DNA from 2 places in the Limnohabitans sp. Rim8 genome. Region 2 is predicted to be linked to the other one. Evidence: predicted binding sites of a transcription regulator. Region 2 holds the regulator's gene; the other holds the start of a gene.

Evidence for each region. The regulator LexA, encoded in region 2, represses DNA repair genes until DNA is damaged. The targets are predictions, from matches to a motif close to ACTGTATNNNNATACAGT.
Region 1: the regulator LexA is predicted to act here: its motif matches at 3,922-3,939, upstream of Q1M54_RS07065 (Y-family DNA polymerase).

What each region holds. Positions count from the first base shown of each region.
Region 1 is NZ_CALPTI020000007.1:103,157-110,034, forward strand. Features, by position in the region: gene Q1M54_RS07050 (TIGR03643 family protein) at 1-273, shown strand, start outside; gene Q1M54_RS07055 (B12-binding domain-containing protein) at 460-1,311, shown strand; gene Q1M54_RS07060 (Stealth CR1 domain-containing protein) at 1,288-2,553, opposite strand; gene Q1M54_RS07065 (Y-family DNA polymerase) at 2,540-3,901, opposite strand; gene Q1M54_RS07070 (heme-binding protein) at 4,130-4,657, shown strand; gene Q1M54_RS07075 (transcriptional regulator) at 4,766-5,077, shown strand; gene Q1M54_RS07080 (BrnA antitoxin family protein) at 5,070-5,390, shown strand; gene Q1M54_RS07085 (HNH endonuclease signature motif containing protein) at 5,521-5,877, shown strand; gene Q1M54_RS07090 (pyridoxamine 5'-phosphate oxidase family protein) at 5,884-6,459, opposite strand; gene cho (excinuclease Cho) at 6,514-6,878, opposite strand, start outside.
Region 2 is NZ_CALPTI020000005.1:107,107-113,984, forward strand. Features, by position in the region: gene Q1M54_RS05295 (Crp/Fnr family transcriptional regulator) at 1-33, opposite strand, end outside; gene Q1M54_RS05300 (oxepin-CoA hydrolase, alternative type) at 91-870, opposite strand; gene Q1M54_RS05305 (3-hydroxyacyl-CoA dehydrogenase) at 963-2,483, opposite strand; gene Q1M54_RS05310 (D-2-hydroxyacid dehydrogenase family protein) at 2,593-3,600, opposite strand; gene lexA (transcriptional repressor LexA) at 4,103-4,774, opposite strand; gene adk (adenylate kinase) at 4,969-5,625, opposite strand; gene kdsB (3-deoxy-manno-octulosonate cytidylyltransferase) at 5,766-6,542, opposite strand; gene Q1M54_RS05330 (Trm112 family protein) at 6,552-6,758, opposite strand; gene lpxK (tetraacyldisaccharide 4'-kinase) at 6,782-6,878, opposite strand, start outside.

The sequences.
Region 1 (6,878 bases), on a different contig from region 2:
GCCATGGCTTGGGACGACAGCACCTCGTTTGAAGCGATTGCGCTGAACTATGGTTTGGACGAAACGCAAGTGATCGCCCTGATGCGGCAAAACCTGAAAGCGCGCTCATTCCAAGTTTGGCGCCAACGGGTACGCGGCAGAAGCAGCAAACACGCCGTCAAACAAGCGCGACAAACTGCGCACACGCCAACGCCAGCTTCACTGGCCTTGGCAGACAACACCGATGAATTTCCGCTGCGCGAAAGCCCTGTAACGCGGCTAAGCCTTGAATAATGCGAGCCTGCTGTACACCTTGATTTACAGGTGATAACCCCTAGAAATGTCAGGCCAATGTGACTTGCACAGGGAGGTTGAAACCGTTAAGGTCAAAACTAACTTTTGGACACCTTGATGTACCTCAATCTACCGGGCCTTTCTTTCAACCCGTTGAAGGCACATGCAAGCGCTTTGTTGACACTCATGTCATCCCTCGGACAAAGTTTGACCCACCGCGCCATGCAACCGCAAAACGCAGACTCATCCAACGGTCAAGACGAATGCAAACGGTCTTTGACCGAAGTCATCGAGACGCAAATCATCCCGCGCCTGGTGCAGGCGCACAGGATCGACCTGCACGACGCCAACGCACCCACTGCAGGCCCGGGCATATCGCCCAAACAGTTGGCCACCTTTGTCGCGTTGAGCAAATCGAGCTCCGCCAGCGAGACCACCCAATTCATCGATGAACTGCTGCACCAGGGCGTGACCACCGACCGGATTTTTCTGGAACTGATCGCCCCCGCCGCCCGTCAACTGGGCTTGATGTGGGAGCAAGATCTGTGCGACTTCACCGAGGTCACCTGCGGCTTGGTGCGCATGCACGAGATCACCCACCGCCTGGGTTTTGAATACCAAAACGGCCCACAACTGGGCGGCGATGTGCAGCGCATCATGCTGGCATCAGCCCCGGGATCGCAGCACTTTTTGGGCATGACCATCGTGTCCGATTTTTTCCGCAAAGCCGGCTGGGACGTGGTCATCGAGATCTCGCTCAGCGAAAAAGAACTGATGCACGCGGTCAACAACGAATGGTTTGACGTGATCGGTATTTCTTGCGCCACCGAGGCGCAGCTCAAAACATTGCCGGGTCTGATCCGCGCCCTCAAGTCGTCTTCTGGCAACCCCGAACCGGGGGTTTTGCTGGGTGGCCCCATCTTCACACTGCAACAGCACGACGCCCGCAGTTTGGGCGCAGACGGCATTTGCATCGATGTCAAAGAAGCCGTGGCGCTGGCCGCGTCTTTCCGCTCAAGCCCTTCGGCGAGCGCCTGACACCGGGCTTTGGTGCGCCGCAGGGGCTTGCGCACCTTGGTGAATTTCGGCCGCTGCCGCTTCTGAAATGCCCACTTCGGTCCTCAAGCCACTGGCATGCTGGCCCGCTTGCTCAAAAGCCGAGGCATTCGGCAGCATGGCCTGCAACACCGTTTGCACTTTGAGCAAACGCGGATCGTCGTGTTGCGCATCGTCTGTGGTGTCGTTGATGCAAAAGAAATCCAAGGCACCAAACTCAGCCGTCAAGACTTGCAACTGCGCCTCTTGATCGGCATCACCCGTGGACACATGGCCGTGTCGGTAAGTGCGCAACTGGGCCAAGCCGTGTGCCAGCGCCCAACGCAAGACAAAGTCAGACACGATGGTGGGCTTGTCCCAACTGCGAAAGACCGTGGAACGCACACCCGCAAACAATTCAGGCGCGGTGTTTTCCAGCTCCAGCAAGATGGAGCGGCGCATGGGCCTGGGCGAATGGGCAAAGGTGCGAAAGGTGCTTTGGTACAGCGGGTCTTGCGTGCGGCTGAGCGGGGCTGCGGCCTGTCCGGCCAAGGCCAGCCGGGCCTGCGCCGTGAGCCATTCGATCGACAAACGGCAGGCATTTTCAAGCGAGGTGGCGTCCGTGCGCATGGCCTCGTCCGTCACCTCCGGCTCGTCTGACCAGGTCACATAAAAACCATCGCCAGTGAACCAATCGTCCGGGTTCAGGGGCGCACCCAAAAACACATCGTCATTGAAATAAAAGTAGCGCTCAGACAAGCCCGGAATGTGGTGAATCCACGACTCGATGTGGCCCGAATCGAAGGTGGGCAGTGAAGCCTCGGGCATCAGATCGCGGTGGTCCACCAGCGTCAAGCGGTCCGAGGGCCGCAGCCAATCGGGGGCTTGGGCATCGGTGACGATGTAGACGTGGCCGTGCTGGGGGAAAAACTTCTCCAGGGCGCGCAGGCTGTAACGCAGCTCATGGTTGTCACGAAAGCGCCCTTCCACGTTGCTGTAACGCGCCATGGCCGCACCCGTGTCTTGGGGCAATTGCGCCAAAGCCGCTTCGCGCTTAGCCCGCCAAATCGCGTCATTGCCATCGACCCACAGGTACACCACGTCGATGGGTCGGTCGTTGGTATGGGGGGTATTTGCCAACGCGGTCGCGGTGGTCTTGGGAATCAGAGGCAAAACAAAGTGGGCAAAAATTTTTTGAGCCCTGAGTCTACCATTGGGGTCAGAGCGCTTTTCAATACCCGCCATGGGCTGAGGGCCACTGATCGACCGCCCGCACGGCGTCGTTTTGCACCGTCAACAAGCCCCGCCAGTCGGTCGTGTAGGCCGGGGTTTTGAAATCTTGCTTCATGTGCCAAATTTGCGCCGCGTGCCCTGTGCCCGCGCTGCCCAGCTTCAGGCTGCCCCGGCCGTGGCGCTGGTTGATCTGGTCAATGGCCTGCATCAAGCGTGTACGGTTGGCGGGCTGGGTATCGCCTGCGTGGCGCGACAAATCGAGCGTCATCTGTTGGCGCGTGGCTGGCTGCAAGCCCATCAGCATCACACCCGCTTTGGCGTACAAAAAGCCCGGCTGGTAAATGCTGTCCAGCAAAGCCAATGCCGCCTGCGTGATGTGCGCGCTGTCGCTGGTGGGCACGGGCAGCGGCAGGCAGGCGCTGCGGCTGTACTGCGCGTCTTGCTTTCTGAACGGGCTGGTGCGGATGAACACCATCACCTGCGCCGCATGGCCCTTTTGCTTGCGCAGTTTTTCTGCCGCGCGGCAAGCGAACTCGGTCACGGCCTGCTGCAAATCGGCCAGCTCGGTCACCGGGCGGCCAAAGCTGCGGGTGCAGGCAATCTGCTGCTTGGCCGGGGGTTCGTCTTCAAACTCGATGCAGGGCGTGCCGTTCAGTTCGCGCACGGTTTTTTCCAGCACCACCGAGCACATGGCCCGCGCAGCCGCCGGGCTCATCACGGCCAGGTCTTGCGCTGTGGTGATGCCTTGCGCCCGCAGTTGCGCCGCAATGCGCGGACCCACGCCCCACACCTCGCCCACTTCAGTGGCCTGCAAGAGCTCGGCCAGCTCTTGCGGGCTGCACGCCCCCAGGTGGCAGATCTGCGCATGGTGGGCCGGGTAACTGCCGGGCTTACGCTCGGCGCTTTTGGCAATCGCATTGGCCAATTTGGCGAGCGTCTTGGTGGGCCCGATGCCGATGCAGGTCGGGATGCCGATCCACCTCAAGATGCGCCTGCGGATGGTGCGGGCGCGGCGCACCAAATCACCAGAGATACCACTCAGGTCCACAAAGCTTTCGTCAATGGAATAGACCTCTTGGGTATGGCCCAGGCCTGCGGCCAGGCTCATCATGCGGTCGCTCATGTCGCCATACAGGGCGAAGTTGGCAGACAGCGCGATCAGGCCAGCATCGCGCTCGAGCTCGCGCAGCTGAAAGTAAGGCGCGCCCATCTTGATGCCCAGGGCTTTGGCTTCGTCACTGCGGGCGATGGCGCAGCCGTCGTTGTTGGACAGCACAACCACCGGCCGGCCTTGCAGCCAGGGCTGGAAGACGCGTTCGCAAGAGACGTAAAAGTTGTTGCCGTCGATGAGGGCGAGCATGGGGAGGGGCATGGCCAAATACTGTATTTATAAACAGTATATAGAGAATAAAAGAAGCAACGGACCAGGTGGTGTTACCCGCGGTGTTGACACCCAGCTCGCGCAAGCGTGCGCCAGCGGACCGATGGCCTGCCCCCCATTTGCTTTAATGTCTGACCAGACCCCTTTTTCAAGCGAGCTTTTATGCGTTGGTTTTTTTCTGTTTTGTTTCTTTTTTGTGGAGCCGCCATGGCCGTTGAAGAACCGCGTTACACCGTGCTGGTCTCAGACCCGCCTTTTGAAGTGCGCCGCTACGCCGCGTTCACCGTGGCGCAAACCCAAATCAGTGGCGACTTTGACGCGGCCAGCCGCAATGGCTTTCGGCGCATCGCGTCTTATATTTTTGGTGACAACGTCCAAGCCGAGGTGGGCGCGCAGCGCAAGATCTCGATGACAGCGCCCGTCACCGTCGCCCCCGAGTCAGAAGGCTGGCGCGTCCACTTTGTGATGCCCGCCGCCGAGAGCATGCAGACCTTGCCCAAGCCACTGAACCCCCAAGTTCAGCTGCGTCCTGTGGCCGAGCACGAAGTGGTAGCCGTGCGTTTTAGCGGCTTCACCACGCAGGCCAGCGTTGAAGAGCAAACCGAGCGGCTGAAGGCTTGGGCCAAAGCCAAAAACCTCAAGCTCAGCCCCACGGCCCAAGTGGCCCGTTACGACGATCCGTTCACCTTGCCTTGGAACCGGCGCAACGAGATCTTGATTGACTTGTTGCCCTAAGACTGAGCCCACGCGGCTTCATTAGCAGATGCTCGAGCCCCGAGCATCTGCTGCCTCCTGCAGCTGCCATCGTTCGATCAACTAATTTTTTGCTAGTACAATTAATTAATGTTGACCGTGCACGAAACCCCAGACTTCATCGCTTGGTCAGCCAAGGTCTGGACCGATTCCGAACGGTTTGAGTTCATAGCGTGGATCAGCGAAAACCCAATGGCTGGAGATGTGATTCCCGGGGCTGGTCCCTTGCGCAAGGTGCGATGGACACGCCAAGGCATGGGCAAGAGCGGCGGTACCAGAGTGATTTATTTCAACCACTTGACCAACGGAGAGATTGTTCTTTTGTTGGTTTACGCCAAAGCCAAATTTGACAACCTGAGACCTGAACTGCTGCTGAAACTGAAGGAGCGATTCGATGCCTAAATCCAAAACCACTCAAGTGTCCCCCGTGGACCCCGAAATGCTTGAATTTGAAGCGGCTTTGCTGCGCTCGGTCGATCAGGCGCTCAAGGGTGAACTGGCCGCAAGCCACACGCCTCAAGCGATTCGGGCACGTGGTGCAGGTCGCCCTGTAGGCAGCGTCAAGCCAGACCGCAAAGTGCCCACCACCATCCGTTTGTCGCCCGAGGTCTCATCGGCTTTTCGTGCCACCGGTCATGGTTGGCAAACCCGCATTGATGCAGCGCTCAAAGATTGGCTGCGCACGCACTCCCCATCGACTGAAGCCGGACATTGATCCAGGCCAAGTCACGGCCATTCAACATGACCGGATGCCCTGAAAGCGGCTGGGCTCAATCGCCCGGAGCGGCCTAGGCAGCGGGTCGTCTGTTGTAGCCTTGGGCGATGGTCAACTCAGTCTTGCAGCCGTGACAGGGCGGATTCGCAAAAAGCGCATTCAAGCCCAGCTTGAAGCCCTGCCCGCACCGCGCGCTGACGACGTGCTGTGCCCACTGTGTAACCGCCCCATTCCGCCCAGCCAACAAGATGCGCACCACTTGGTGCCCAAGTCGCATGGCGGTGCACACACCGTGCTGCTGCACCGCATTTGCCACCGCCAAATCCACGCGCTGTTCACCGAGACCGAGTTGGCCCGCACCTACGCCACGGTCGAAGCCTTGAAGCAGCCCGAAGAGATGGCCCGCTTTATCCAGTGGGTGCAAACCAAACCCGACGCGTTTTTTGAAAAAAGCCGCAAGAGTCAGCGGCTCAAAAGCAGGCGCTGAAAGTATTCAGGGCGTGAGCCACTCCCAGGTGTTGGCGCTCAGCTGCGCACGGCGGTGCCCTTGGCGCGACAGCTCCAGCCAGTCCATCTGCAGCACTTGCGCACGCAGCACGGCAAAGCTGTGCGTGGACGTGGGGGCGTGCGCTGCATCTGCACCGGCTGATCTGCTGCCATGCGGCAACACCGCACCCGGTGCCAAGGGCGACAAATAATCGCCCGCAGCCGCCGACTGCTTGACCCCTTGCCAAAGCGCCTCGACCTCTGGGCCAGAAGTGATCACGGAGCAAGTCACCCGCACCCGCAATTGCCAACTCAAACGTGCACTCCAAAACACCAACATCGCTGCACCTTGGGCCTGCAGTTGGGCCACTTTGGGGCTGCGGCTGTCGGTGTAAAAAGTCAGCAGGCCAGCCCCCACGTCCACCTGCCGCAGCACCACGGTGCGGGCATCGGGCAAGCCGTCTGCATCGATGGAAGCCAACACCGGTGTGCGCCATTCGTGGTGCCGGTCCAAGCTGGCGCGGCCCAGTTCTTTCCAAATTTGGGGGCGTATGTCCTCGGGCGTTTGCAGGTGGATTTTCATGATGCGAAGGGTTGACGGGGACTCAATAGGCCGTGCTTGAACAAGTGTGATGCTTCACAACGCCAAAATTTCTACACTCCCCGTGAGCACCGGGCGGCACAAAATTTTGTAGCCGTCGGCGTCAAAGTGGGCAGCCACTTGGCTGACCGACTGGCTCAGTTGGCGAGCGGCCTCGGGGGTCGGGGCGCTACCCAGATAGCACCAGTGCTTCACGACGTGGATTTGCGTGAGTTCGGCATCGCGCTCGACCAAACCGACCGCGCCCGGGTAAGGCCAGCATTCCACGCGCAGCGCCAGCAGGCTGCTGAACAAGCGCTCGCGGTGCGCCTCAGGCATTTCGTCGCCCCGGCACACACCCGCGCACTGGCGGATGGCAGCCCTGAAGCAGGCTTTGCCGGGGGGCAATTTTTCCAGGCCCA
Region 2 (6,878 bases):
TCTTTCCTCCATTGTCAGAATCGGTTCGTCCATGCTCTGTCCTTTGAGTGACTGGTGATCGAATTTTTGTCGCCTGGGGGACCAGTCGACTCAGTTGTATTGAGGTTTTTGCTTGTTTAAAAAAGCAGAAATGCCGATGCCGGCATTGGCATGGTGCAGATTTTTGACAAAGTGGTCGCGCTCGCGTGCCAGCTGGGCATTCAAACTGCTTCCATCCGCATCCGACATCAATTCTTTGATGCTGGCCAGGGCATTGGGCGCGCGCGCATTGATGTGCTGGCACAGGTCCAAAGCCTGCTGCATGGCTTGGCCCGCATCGGCCAAACGGTTGACCACGCCCAGTTGTTGCAGGCGCTCGGCCCCGATGCGTTCACCGCACATCAGCAACTCAGTGGCCAACTGCCTCGGCATGGCGCGAGACAAGCTCCAACTGCCACCACCATCGGGCGACAAGGCAATCGAGCTGTAGGCCATCACAAACACGCTGTTGCGGTCGGCCACGATCATGTCGCAAGCCAGCGCCAAAGAAAAACCTGCACCCGCAGCAGGCCCTTCAACAGCCGCGATCACGGGCTTGGGGAAGGTGCGAATGGCTTCTATCCAGTTGTGCAGGCCTTCTATGCTTTGTGCTTGGTGCTCGGGCGGCAACTGCCGGTTGTTTTGCAGGCGCTGCAAATTGCCGCCTGCACTGAAAACGCCATTGGCACCCGTGATCACAACGCTGCGCACATCGGCGCTGGATTCGGCCACGCTCAGGGCTTCGACGCCTGCGGCATACATCTCTGGGCCGAGGGCGTTGCGAAACTCGGGGTTGCTGAGGGTCAGGATCAGTGTCTGGCCTTCGCTGGTGCTGAGCAATTGGGCGGTCATCTTGTTTCTTAATCAGTTCGGGACAGAGCTAAAGATCTGTCCCGCAAAGTCATCAGATTAGGACAGAGCTAAAGATCTGTCCCGCAAAGTTATCAGTCTTCTGTGTGCATTAAGGACAGCCCAATCGCCCCACGGCGGCGCAACCAAGGGCTGGGGCGATAGCGTGGGTCTCCATAAACAGTTTGGAGGTTGAACAAGACTTCAAGGATGCTGTCAGGCCCCAAGCGGTTGCCCATGGCCAGTGGACCCATGGGGTAAGCCAGGCCCAGCGTGACGGCGGTTTCCAAGTCTTGCGGGCTGCAGATGCGTTGCTGACAGATGTCGGACGCGATGTTGACAATGGTTGCCACAACGCGCTGAGTCACAAAGCCACCGCTGTCGCGGATCACGGAGACCGCTTTGCCGTCGCGAGCGAACAAAGCATGGGCGGCGTCGCGCATATCGGCACGGGTAGCGGGGTTGGTGGCCAGCACGCGGCGCTTGGTCGCGCCATCGTCAAACAACATGTCAATGCCCACGGTGCGGGCCGGATCCAGGCGCTCCACCACGGCCACGGTGGTGATGTCAAAGCCCAAAGGTGCGACGATCGTGAGGGCCTCTGGGGAGGGCGAGGCACCGGTTTCGATTTTTGCGCCGAGGTTTTTCAAGATCTGCAGCAATTCCATGCGGCGTGCAGCACGGGGAGAGACCCAGACCGGAGGCATATCCTCTATCACAGGCACCGGTGGTTCGGCGGGCACTTGCGCGGCACCATCCACGTATTTGTAAAAGCCTTCGCCCACTTTTTTACCGACCACGCCACCGGCCAAGCGTTGGGCGGTGATGACATTGGGGCGGTAGCGAGGTTCTTCGTAATACTGGTGATAGATCGCTTCAATCACATGGTGCGAGACATCTAGCGCCGTCAAATCAAACAGTTCGAAGGGGCCGAGTTTGAACCCCACCTGGTCGCGCAAGATGCGGTCGATGGTGGCGAAATCGGCCACACCTTCGCTGACAATGCGAAGCGCCTCAGTGCCGTAACCTCTGCCTGCGTGGTTGACGATGAAGCCGGGAGTATCTTGAGCCTGCACGGGCGTGTGGCCCATTTGGCGGGCAAACTCGGTCAGGCGCTCGCACACAGCCGGATCGGTTTTGAGGCCTGCAATCACCTCAACCACTTTCATGAGCGGCACGGGATTGAAGAAGTGGTAACCCGCAAATTGTGCTGGGCGTTGCAAAGCCGCAGCAATGGCTGTGACCGACAGCGATGAAGTGTTCGTCACCAAGACTGCCGCGGGCGTCAGCACTTTTTCCAGATCGGTGAACAGACTTTTCTTGATCTCAAGCTTTTCGACAATGGCTTCGACCACCAAGTCACATTCGGCCAAATCTTGCAAGCTGCTGGCACCCAAGAGACGGCTTTTGTGGCCCGCCACGGCTTCGGCCGACAGACGCCCCTTTTCTTGCAGCTTGTCCCACTGCAGAAAAACTGCGTCGCGGGCTTTGGCAATCGCTTCGGGTTGGGTGTCGTACAGCCAAACCAAGCTACCCGCTTGTGCTGCAATTTGGGCAATGCCCCGGCCCATGGCCCCTGCGCCGATCACGGCGACTTTTTGAAATGAAACGGTCATTTTGTGTAGCAGGGCCGAGAGCCCTGATCTGGGTCGTTCTTGTGTACTGGGGGTGGACAGGCTGAAGAATCAGTCAAAAATTCAATAACAGCCAATTATGAAGCCGCTTTCAGCGACGAACTTGCAAAGCACCCGGGTTGACAATGTTGGTGGGCGTGCCTTTGATGTAGTTCACGACATTGTCAAAAGCCGTGCCAAAGTAAAGCTCATAGCTGTCTTTCTCAACGTAACCAATGTGCGGTGTGCAGATGCAGTTCTCCAGCCTGAGAAGGGCCGATCCCTGCAAAATAGGTTCTGACTCAAAAACATCGATCGCTGCCAAGCCAGGACGACCGCGGTTCAAGCCACCAATCAGTGCATGGGGTTCAATCAGTTCAGCGCGTGAGGTGTTAACCAAGAGCGCCGTGGGTTTCATTCGGCCCAAGTCCTCGGCAGTCACGATGCCTGTGGTCACCTCGTTCAAGCGCAAGTGAAGGGACAAAACATCTGCACTTTCAAAAAATGATTCTCTGCTGCTGGCAGCGGTCAAACCGTCTTTGACGGCGCGAATTCGAGATTCATCACTGCCCCAGACTTGGACATTCATGCCGAAAGCACGTCCATAGCCGGCCACCATTTGGCCAATTTTTCCGTAACCCCAGATGCCCAGTGTTTTGCCTTTCAAAACTGTACCCATGCCAAAGTTGGTCGGCATGGCGCTGGACTTAAGACCTGATTGTTGCCAAGCGCCATGTTTCAGGTTGCTGATGTACTGAGGCAGCCTGCGGGCAGCAGCCATGATCAAAGCCCATGTCAACTCAGCCGGTGCAACGGGTGAGCCAACGCCCTCTGCCACGGCCACGCCCCGCTCGGTACAGGCGGCCAAGTCAATGTGACCACCCACACGACCCGTCTGTGCAATCAATTTGAGGCGGGGCAACTTCTCGATCAAGGCCTTGTTCAGAGCGGTTCGCTCGCGAATCAGAACAATCACATCAGCGTCTTTTAGCCTGACAGACAGTTGTCCGATGCCCTTGATCGTGTTGGTGTAGACCTTGGCGGAATAGTTCTCGAGTTTGGAGGCGCACTCAAGTTTGCGGACGACATCTTGGTAGTCGTCAAGGATCACAATGTTCATGCCCGACATTGTGCCTTGTGAATCAAGGGATTTGAACGGCTGACAAGACAATGGCGCTGCCATTGTCTTGTGAATCAATGGCTTAATTGACGCATTTCGAGTGCTGCCAGCCGATCCAGTTCGGCGCAGACGTCGGCCATGCGGCCAGAGATCACCATTCGCCCTGAGGTTTGTGGTCCATCACCGGATTCACGGACCCTCAATACCTTGAGGCATGGGGTTTTGGGCACAGATGGCGTGACTTGGGTGACTGATGTGGGGCAACTGGCTGTTCTCGTGGCCCAACTGGGGTGAAGACGCCCCGATGACCGGGGCTTGGGTGACGATTTTGGGTGCTTAAAACCAGAGAAAGCCTTGAAAAAACCAGAAAGAGCAAGCAGAGCGATTCCCATGTGAAACCTTTCAAAAGCATGGAGGTTGGACACAGACAGGATTTCACAAGAGAGTCTTCGCGTTCAGGGCTGATCAACAGCGCCCGCCACCTGTACGCAAGACAAAATCTTTACATCAAGGCGCTGTTCCGGATCAAGCCCACTGCCAAGCCCTCGATGTCAAAGGGTTCACCCGGGTGAACATGGATCGTGGGGTAGTCGGGGTTTTCAGGGAGAAGCTCAATGCCACTGGCGGTTTTGTTGAGGCGTTTGACGGTGACTTCATCGCCCAACCGGGCAACCACAATTTGACCGCTGCGAACTTCTTTGGTGGATTTGACCGCCAAAAGATCACCGTCCATGATGCCGGCATCGCGCATGGACATGCCGCGTACTCGAAGCAGGTAGTCGGGTTGGGTCGAAAACAAGCTGCTCTCGATTTGGTAAGAACGGTCAACGTGCTCTTGGGCCAAGATGGGCGAACCCGCTGCAACCCGGCCCACCAAAGGCAGACAAAGTTGGCCCAACCCGGGCAAACTCAGGCTGAAAAGGTCGCTGTTGGCCCGTTGACTGCTGCGGTTGCTGCCTTTGAGACGAATACCGCGAGAAGTGCCGCTGACCAGTTCAATCGCACCTTTTCTGGCCAAGGCCTTGAGGTGTTCTTCGGCTGCATTGGCTGACTTGAAACCCAGAATGTTGGAGATTTCCGCACGCGTAGGAGGTGCGCCGGTATTGGCAATGGTGTTCTGGATGAGTTCCAGTATTTCTTGTTGCCGTGCGGTCAGTTTGGGGCTGTCAGTCATGGTGTTTCCTTGAATAGCTGTTTTTTCATCCAGTGACTGTATTTTTAACCAGCTTTTTGATGAATGCAAGCACTTTCAACAAAAAATTTCCATTGAGAGTCGACAGGCGGCACAAAACACCAAAGCCCCTGAACGGGGCTTTGAAGACAGGGTGCTGCGGCAGTTGCCGCATATCGCATATCGTGCAAGTCGGTTCAGGCCGCCAGCGCCCCGAAAACACGAGCGGTGATGTCTTCCACACTGCCGGTGCCGCTGATGGCACGGTATTTGGGCGCGATGCCTGTGTCGCTTCGTGCCCAAGTGGCGTAATAGTCCACCAAAGGGCGGGTCTGGGCGCTGTAAACATCCAAGCGTTTTTTGACCGTCTCTTCTTGGTCATCCGCACGTTGAACCAGAGGTTCACCCGTCACATCGTCCATGCCAGCCACTTTGGGCGGGTTGAACTTGACATGGTAAGTGCGGCCAGATGCTGGGTGTGAGCGTCGGCCGCTCATGCGTTCAATGATGGCGTCAAAAGGCACATCAATTTCAAGCACATAGTCCAGCTTCACGCCGGCGGCTTTCATGGCATCGGCCTGTGGAATGGTGCGGGGAAAACCGTCAAACAAAAAACCGTTGGCGCAGTCGCTTTGCGCGATGCGTTCTTTCACCAAGTTGATGATCAGGTCGTCGCTGACCAAACCACCGGATTCCATCACGGATTTGGCTTCCAAGCCCAATGGCGTTCCCGCTTTGACCGCAGCCCGTAGCATGTCACCGGTGGAAATTTGAGGGATGTTGAACTTCTGGCAAATGAATGTGGCTTGTGTGCCTTTGCCGGCGCCGGGTGCACCCAACAGAATCAGTCTCATGGGGAGGTCCTTGTCGTTTGTGGTTATTTTGGTCGGTCCGGCCAAAAGACCAGATCTATCTCTTTTTAAGAATATCACGCAATCCTCAAAGCTTGCTTACGAGCCGCTTCGGGTTCTGGGCTTGCAAAAACACCCGCCCATCAGCTCAGCAGTTGCCTGACGCGCTCGAGATCTTCTGGCGTATCGACACCGGGGCCGGGGGCTTGATCGGTCAAATGAACCGCAATGCCGTGGCCGTGCCACAGAGCGCGGAGCTGTTCCAGGGACTCCATGGTTTCCAAGGGTGCAGGCAGCAAATTTGGGAAAAGTGACAAAAAGCCTGACCGATAAGCGTAGATCCCGATGTGCCTCAAAGGGGCAGGGTGGGGCAAAGTTTGCATTGAACCGTCGGAGCTGCCATCTCGCCACCAGGGAATCGGTGCTCGGCTGAAATAAAGCGCCATCTGGCGGGCGTCCATCACCAACTTGACCACATTCGGGTTCATGAATTCTTGCAGCGAACCGATGGTGTGAGCCGCTGTGCTCATGCTTGCCTCAGGGCGTTGCGTCAGCAAAAAGGCGACTTCGTCGATCAGTTCTGGGCGGATCAATGGTTCATCGCCTTGCACATTGACCACCACATCGTCTGAACCCAGCCCCAGCAGTTGACAGGCCTCGGCCAATCGGTCGCTGCCGCTCAAGTGGTCTTGGCGTGTCAACAAAGCAGTCACCCCGTGCAACTGGCAGGCCTGCACGATGCGTGCATCGTCAGCAGCCACCACCACTTGTTTGGCTTGTGATTGGGCAGCGCGTTGCGCGACCCGAACCACCATGGGCAAGCCCGCAATGTCGGCCAACGGTTTGTTGGGCAGGCGACTCGAAGCCATGCGAGCCGGAATCACCACTGTGAAGGGCGACGTTGTTGGGCTTTTTTGCATGCTGATGCCTCAAAGCGGTGGGCGCAGGGCGGCCAATTTGTCGATTTCTTCGTCGCTCAAAGTGCGCGCTTCGTTTTCGAGCAAGATCGGTATGCCTTGACGAACCGGATAGGCCAAGCGGGCACTGCGCGAAAGCAATTCCTGACGCTCGAGGTCAAAATTGAGCGGGCCTTTGGTGACTGGGCAAACCAGCAATTCAAGCAATTTGATATCCATGGTGCAATGATAACGGGCGCGTCTCAGCGCTTTGGAAGAGCCCCCACCAACTGGTCAAGCGCTGACCAAAAGGCGCGCTCTGGTGTCAACTCCAAAGGGACAGCCAAGGCCAACGGCTGG